2 regions of the Streptomyces javensis genome follow, and region 2 is predicted to be linked to the other one. Evidence: riboswitches for the same ligand, from Rfam matches in the RefSeq annotation. Region 2 holds a riboswitch; the other holds the start of a gene.
What was found. A riboswitch is a leader RNA that binds a small molecule or an ion and turns the genes downstream of it on or off. The one in region 2 is predicted to bind cobalamin.
Positions count from the first base shown of each region.

Region 1: linked by a shared signal. The riboswitch ahead of ABD329_RS00265 ((2Fe-2S) ferredoxin domain-containing protein) and the one ahead of ABD329_RS31905 (cobalamin biosynthesis protein) in region 2 are both predicted to bind cobalamin.

Region 1 covers NZ_BAAAIF010000001.1:73,351-77,060, forward strand. Annotated here, with positions in the region: gene ABD329_RS00260 (NAD-binding protein) at 18-1,946, shown strand; cobalamin riboswitch at 1,996-2,188, shown strand; gene ABD329_RS00265 ((2Fe-2S) ferredoxin domain-containing protein) at 2,229-2,612, shown strand; gene ABD329_RS00270 (FAD-binding dehydrogenase) at 2,786-3,710, shown strand, end outside.
Region 2 covers NZ_BAAAIF010000046.1:1,392-5,101, reverse strand. Annotated here, with positions in the region: gene ABD329_RS31915 (inorganic phosphate transporter) at 1-402, shown strand, start outside; gene ABD329_RS31910 (hypothetical protein) at 416-667, shown strand; cobalamin riboswitch at 810-1,027, shown strand; gene ABD329_RS31905 (cobalamin biosynthesis protein) at 1,174-2,172, shown strand; gene ABD329_RS31900 (cobyric acid synthase) at 2,169-3,710, shown strand, end outside.

The DNA.
Region 1 (3,710 bases), on a different contig from region 2:
CCTCGGGGCCGGTCCGCATGATCGTCTGCGGCGATGACGCGCTCGCCCACCGCCTCGCCGCCGAACTCCACGACGTCTACCGGACACAGGTGACCGTCGTCATTCCCGGCGGCGCTCCCCTGGCGGACCCCACCGGGCAGCGGATCGCGGGATGGCGGCCGGGAGGCCGTACCTCGGCGCTCTTCGGCAGGTTCAGCGCGGCCGTCGGGCGGGTCCCGCTGCCCCGGCAGACGGCGGACGACCCCGCCCCGGACGGGGGAGTGCGGGTCATGGAGGCCCCGGCGCTGGACGAGGACGTGCTGACCGAGGCGGGCGCGGATCAGGCGACGGCGCTCGCCCTGGTCCATGACGACGACGAGACCAACATCCACGCCGCACTGCGGGCCCGCCGCCTCAACCCCCGGCTGCGGCTGGTGATCCGGCTCTACAACCGCAAGCTGGGCCAGCACCTGGAGGAACTCCTCGACGAGGCGGCGCGGGTCGCCGATCCCGGCATGGACCCGGCGGAGCTGGACGCCACCACCACCGTACTGTCGGACGCCGACACCGCCGCCCCCGCGCTCGCGGCCACCGCCGTCGCGGGCACCAGCAAAGTGCTCCAGGCCGACGGGCTGCTGCTGCGCGCGGCCGAGCGCACCCCGCCCGGCACGGACGAGGTGGCCCGCCCGGGGCTGTGCACCCTCGCCCTGCTCTCGTCCACCACCAGCGACCCCGGCGGCAGCGAGGGTTCCGACAGCAGCGGGGACGAAGGGCCCAGGCTGCTGCCCGGGGACGAGGAGGTGGCCGCCGCCACCGGGCGCGACACGGTGGTGCTCGAGGCCGTCTCCGCCATCGGCACACCGCTGCCGCCGCAGCGGCTCGGCAGCCGCCGACTGCCGCTCGCCTCGCTCTTCTCCCGCCGGCTGCGCTGGTCCGTCGCCGGAATGGCGATCGCCGTGCTCGTCCTCACCATCATCTCCTGGCGGCTCACCGGAGCCGGGCTGCTCCACGCGGCCTACCTCACGGTGCTGGACGTGCTCGCGATCGACGACCCGGCGCTCGACGAGCCGACCGGACGCAAGGTCCTGCAACTGCTGTCCGGGCTGACCGGACTGCTTCTGCTGCCCGTCCTGGTGGCCGCCGCGCTGGAAGCGCTGGGCACCTTCCGCACCGCGTCCGCGCTGCGCCGCCCGCCGCGCGGCCTGTCCGGCCATGTCGTACTGCTCGGGCTCGGCAAGGTCGGCACCCGGGTCCTGGCCAGACTCCGGGAGATGGACATCCCCGTGGTGTGCGTGGAAGAGGATCCCGGGGCGCGCGGCATCCCGCTGGCCCGCAGACTGGGGGTGCCGACGGTCCTCGGTGACGTCACCCAGGAAGGCGTCCTGGAGGCCGCCAAAATCCAGCGGGCCCACGCCCTGCTCGCCCTGACCAGCGCCGACACCACCAACCTGGAGGCGACGCTGTACGCCCGCTCGGTCAAGCCCCGGCTCCGGGTGGCCCTGCGCCTGTACGACGACCGCTTCGCCACCGCCGTCTACCGCACGCTGCGCGCGGCCCATCCGCGGGCCCTCACCCGCAGCCGCAGCGTCTCCAGCCTGGCGGCTCCGGCGTTCGCCGGGGCCATGATGGGACGTCAGGTCCTCGGTGCCATACCGGTCGAGCGCAGGGTGCTGCTCTTCGCCGCCCTGAATGTCGCCGGGCATCCGCAACTGGAGGGACGTACCGTCGCCGAGGCGTTCGTACCGGGTGCCTGGCGGGTGATCGCGCTGGACGCGGCCGAGCCCGCGGACCGGCGACGCGACCTCGGGGCGGCGCCCCCTTATGACGGTGCCGTCCAGCAGGAGCCCGCCCTGGTATGGGATCTGCGCCCCGGCTATGCCCTGCGGCCCCAGGACCGCGTGGTGCTGGCGGCCACCCGCCAGGGGCTGGGGGAGATCCTGGCGGGGGCGCCGGTCCGCCGGGGCTGACGCCGGGCCGCCCGTCGCCCCGCTGGGGCCGGGGCCGCGTGGTGTGGCGGTGTCCGGGATGCGATGATGCCGGGCGACAAAGGCGACGGCGGAACGAGGAAGCCGGTGGGAATCCGGCGCGGTACCGCCACTGTGATCGGCGAGCGGATCCCGGACAGGCCACTGCCCGCATACGCGGGTGGGAAGGCCGGGACGAGCATCGACCCGAGAGCCAGGAGACTCACGCGGTCGCCTCCTCGATCGACACCGGGGCGGACTACCCCGGAGGAGGGGTGGTGCGGCGTGCCCGTAGGGCCGACCGACCCGCTGCCGTGCCGGGTGACCGTGTGCCGGGACTGCTGTTGCGGCAGCCCCAAGGTGACCGGCGTCGACCATGCCGCGCAGATCACGCGGCTCGGTGAGGAGGCGCCCGTACGCGTCTCCGAGTGTCTGGACGTCTGCGACCAGGCCAATGTGATCGTGGTGCAGCCGTCGGCCGCGGGGCGGGCCGCCGGGGGCAGGCCGGTGTGGCTCGGCCTGGTCAACGACCCGGACGCGACGGAGGACATCGTGGCCTGGGTCCGGGCGGGCGGCCCCGGGGTGGCACCGCTGCCCGACATCCTCGATCTGTACGCGTTCTCGCCACGGGGGAGCGCCTCGGCCGAGCCGTCACCCGGCGGTCGCTGAGCGACCGAAGTCCCCTACGACGCACGGGAGTTGCTGTCGTGAGCAGAACTCTGGCGGCCTCGCACCCCGTGGGCTACCGTCGGTAACACGTTGCCGGTCGGTAACACGATTCCGTCGCGGCAACCCCCTCCGTATCTCCCGCACCCTCCGAACCCCCTTCCGGAAGGCAGCTCATGGAGAACTCCACAGAGAATTCCGCGTCGTCCGCCGGGGTCGGTGGGATCAGCCGCCGCCGTGCCCTGACGGCGGCGGGCGGTGTGCTCGCCGGCGCCGCGCTCGCCCAGACGGCGGTTCCGGCCTTCGCCGCCTCCGGGGCGTCCTCGGACGCGGACGCCATCGTGGTCGGCCACGGGCTCGCCGGGTTGGTGGCCACGGCGGAACTGGCGGCCGCGGGGCGCAAGGTGCTCCTCCTCGACCAGGAGCCCGAGAGCAACCTCGGCGGCCAGGCGTTCTGGTCCTTCGGCGGCCTGTTCTTCGTCGACTCCGCGGAGCAGCGGCTGATGGGGATCAAGGATTCCCCCGAACTGGCCTGGCAGGACTGGCTCGGCACGGCGGGCTTCGACCGCGGTGTCGGCGACCCCGGTGGCCAGGACTACTGGGCCCACAAGTGGGCCGAGGCGTACGTGGACTTCGCCTCCGGGGAGAAGCGGTCCTGGCTGCACGGGCTCGGTGTGCAATGGTTCCCGATCGTCGGCTGGGCCGAGCGCGGCGGCGGTCTCGCGGACGGCCACGGCAACTCGGTGCCGCGTTTCCACGTCACCTGGGGCACCGGTCCGGCCGTGGTCGAGCCGTTCGAGAAGAAGGTGCGGGCCGCCGCGCAGGACGGCCGGGTGACCTTCACGTTCCGGCACCGGGTGGACGAGCTGATCGTCACCGGTGGCGCCGTCACCGGAGTGAGCGGCTCGATCCTGGAACCGAGCGACGCCGCCCGCGGCAAGCAGACCTCGCGCACCGTGGTGGGCGACTTCGAGCTCAGCGCCCCGGTGGTGATCGTCACCTCCGGCGGTATCGGCGCCAACCACGACCTCGTACGCCGGAACTGGCCCGACCGGCTCGGCTCACCGCCGAAGTTCATGGTCACCGGCGTCCCCGCGTATG
Region 2 (3,710 bases):
GGTGTCGGCCGTAAGGGCGCCGTGGTGCGCTGGTCGACCGCGGGCCGCATGGTGGTCGCCTGGGTGCTGACCCTCCCGGCCGCCGGGCTGGTGGCGGGCGCCGCCGCGCTCCTCGCCGACCAGGGGAACGCGGGAATCACGGCGGTGGCCGTGCTCGCCGTCCTGGCCTGCGGGGCGATCTGGATGCTGTCGCGCCGCAAGCCCGTGGACCACACCAACGTCAACGAGGTCGGCACCCAGGAGCCGGTGGGCGCCGTCACGGCCGCCCTGCGGTCCGTGGCCCCGCCGCCCGCCGGTGCGGCGAGCGCCGCCCCCGAGAGCGCCGCCCCCGAGGACGACACCTCGGAGAACACACCCGAGCAGACCCCCACCCCCGCCGCCGCGAGCAGCGCCACCCGCTAAGGAGCCAGGAAACATGAGCATCGACTGGGCGGCACTCGGCCAGGTCTTCGGCATCAGCCTCGCGGTGACCGTCGGCATGGTGGGCGTCTTCACCCTGGGCATCGTCGGCACCTCCCGTAAGGCGGCGCCGGAGCAGGGCGGCACGGCCGCCGCCGTGCCCGGGGGCGCGGTGGGCGGCTCCTCGCTCGCGCGCACCGGCGCGTACGCCTGCTTCGCGGTGTGCGCCGCGGTCGTGGCCTACGGCATCTATCTGATCGTCGCCTGAGGGCCCCGCTGTCCCCGGATGACCCACCGGCCGCCGGATGGTGGCGCTGACCAGCGCCGTCCGTCCGGCGGCCGTCTCGTGGGGGCGGTCGTCTGTGGGGCTCGGCACACTCGGGCGTCATGGGTCATATGCGAGTTGACGGCCATTCGCGGCCCATGGTGGACTTCCCGAGCCAAACGGCGGCAGGAGAGGAAGCCGGTGAGAATCCGGCGCGGTCCCGCCACTGTCACCGGGGAGCACCTTCCCATCGCCTGGATGGGGTCACGGCTCGTCCGTACGGTTCGTCGCGTACGCGGGGCTGGAAGACCGGGAGGGCCGCGGATCCGGGAGCCAGGAGACTCTCACCGCCGGTCACGTCGAACCAGGGCGAGGACCCTGAGTGAGGACATACCGCCATGCCCGGCATCGCCACGCCGCCAGCCCTCCCTGTCCGCTTCGGCTCTTCCGGCCCCTCCGGCCCGTCTGGTTCCGTATCGCCGCGCCGAGGCGTGACGGCGGCCTGACGGATGCCTGCCGACCACGCCTCGTTCGCGTGCGGCGCGGCCCTCGGCTTCCTCGGCGACCTCGCCACGGGTGATCCGCGCCGCGGCCATCCGGTGGCCGCGTTCCTGCGCGCCGCCGCGGCCGCCGAGCGCCGGCTGTGGCGCGACCACCGGGGCTACGGGGCCCTGCACACCGCGTTGTGCGCGGGCGGCGCGGCCGCCGGTGCCGCGCTGCTGACCCGCGCCGTACGGGGACTTGGCAGCCGCCGTGGCGCGGCGGTCGCGCTGACCGCCGCCGCCACCTGGGCCGTGCTGGGAGGTACGAGCCTGGGCCGTGAGGCACGGGCCGTCGGCGGGGCGCTGGCCGCCGGGGACCTCGAGGTCGCCCGGGAGCGGCTGCCGCATCTGTGCGGCCGCGATCCGCAGGCGCTGGACGGGCCGCAGATCGCCCGCGCGGTGGTCGAATCGGTGGCCGAGAACACCTCAGACGCCGTCGTGGGCGCGCTGGTGTGGGGCGCCGTGGGCGGGGTGCCGGGGCTCATAGCATTCCGCGCCGTCAACACCCTGGACGCCATGGTGGGCCACAAGTCGCCGCGCTACCGGCGGTTCGGCTGGGCGGCGGCCCGGCTGGACGATGTGGCCGGCTGGCCCGGTGCACGCCTTACGGCGACCCTGGCGACGCTCGCGGGCCCCGATCCGCGCGGTGCGTGGCGCGCCTGGCGGCACGACGGCGGACGCCATCCGAGCCCCAACGCGGGCCCTGTGGAGGCGTCCTTCGCGGGCGCGCTCGGCGTCCGGCTGGGCGGCGCCCTCGCGTACGGCGGCCGGGTCGAGAACCGGCCGGTGCTCAACTCCGGCGGGCGGCCGGTGGAGTCGGCCGACATCGAGCGGGCGATACGGCTGTCGCGGCGCGTCGGTGTGCTGGCGCTCGGGGTGTCCATGGCGGCCCGGCCGGTCCTGAGGGCGTTGACGGGGCGGCCCCGGGCCCTGAGAACCCGGGCCTTGGGAAGGGGCGGCGGATGAGCGGCATACGCGGTAAGGGCGGCACGGAGGGTTCCGGGGCGCGCGGCGGGGGGCTGCTCGTCGCGGGCACGACCTCCGACGCGGGCAAGAGCGTGGTGACGGCCGGGATCTGCCGGTGGCTCGCCCGTAAGGGCGTCAGCGTGGCGCCCTTCAAGGCGCAGAACATGTCGCTCAACTCCTTCGTCACCCGGGAGGGTGCGGAGATCGGGCGGGCGCAGGCCATGCAGGCGGCCGCCGCGCGCGTCGAGCCCAGCGCGCTGATGAACCCGGTCCTGCTGAAGCCGGGCGGCGACCGCAGCAGCCAGGTGGTGCTGCTGGGCAAGCCGGTGGGCGAGCTGAGCGCGCGCGGGTACTTCGCCGGGGCCGGAGCCCCCTCGCCCGGCGAAAGGCTCTCAGCGGGGCGGGAGGCGCTGCTGGGGACCGTCACGGAGTGCCTGGAGGAGCTGCGGCGCACCCATGACGCGGTGATCTGCGAGGGCGCGGGCAGCCCGGCCGAGATCAATCTGCGCCGCACCGACATCGTCAACATGGGGCTGGCGCGTGCCGCCGGGCTTCCGGTCGTGGTGGTCGGGGACATCGACCGCGGTGGTGTCTTCGCGTCCTTCTTCGGCACGACCGCGCTGCTGTCGGCAGCCGACCAACGGCATGTGGCCGCCTACCTGGTGAACAAGTTCCGCGGCGATGTGAGCCTTCTGGAGCCCGGTCTGGAGATGCTGCGCGACCTCACCGGGCGCCCGACCGTCGGGGTGCTCCCGTTCGCCCACGGGCTGGGGATCGACGAGGAGGACGGGCTGCGGGTGTCGCTGCGCGGCGCGGTGCGGGAGAGCGTCGTGGCGCCCCCTTTCGGCGCGGACGTCCTGCGGATCGCGGTGGCCGCCGTACCGCTGATGTCCAACTTCACGGACGTGGACGCGCTGGCGGCAGAACCGGGCGTGATCGTGCGGTTCGTGGACCGGCCCGAGGAGCTGGCCGACGCCGACCTGGTGGTGCTGCCGGGCACCCGGGGCACCGTAAGGGCGCTGGAGTGGCTGCGTGAGCGCGGGCTGGCCGACGCGATCGCCCGGCGGGCCGCCGAGGGCCGTCCGGTGCTCGGCGTCTGCGGCGGCTTCCAGGCGCTCGGGGAGCGCATCGAGGACGAGGTCGAGTCGAAGGCCGGGACGGTCGCCGGGCTCGGGCTGCTGCCGGTGCGGGTGCGGTTCGCGGCCGAGAAGACCCTGGCCCGGCCGGTGGGCGAGGCGCTCGGCGAGCGGGTGGAGGGCTACGAGATCCACCACGGGGTCGCCGAGCTGCTGGACGGGGCCGAGGAGCCCTTCCTGGACGGCTGCCGGGTGGGCTCGGTGTGGGGCACCCACTGGCACGGCTCGCTGGAGAGCGACGGCTTCCGGCGGGCTTTTCTGCGGCGGGTGGCCGCCGCGGCGGGCCGGGCGTTCGTCCCCGCGCCGGACACCCGCTTCGGCGAGCTGCGCGAGGAGCAGCTCGACCGCCTCGGCGACCTGATCGAGGAGCACGCCGACACGGACGCGCTGCTGCGGCTCATC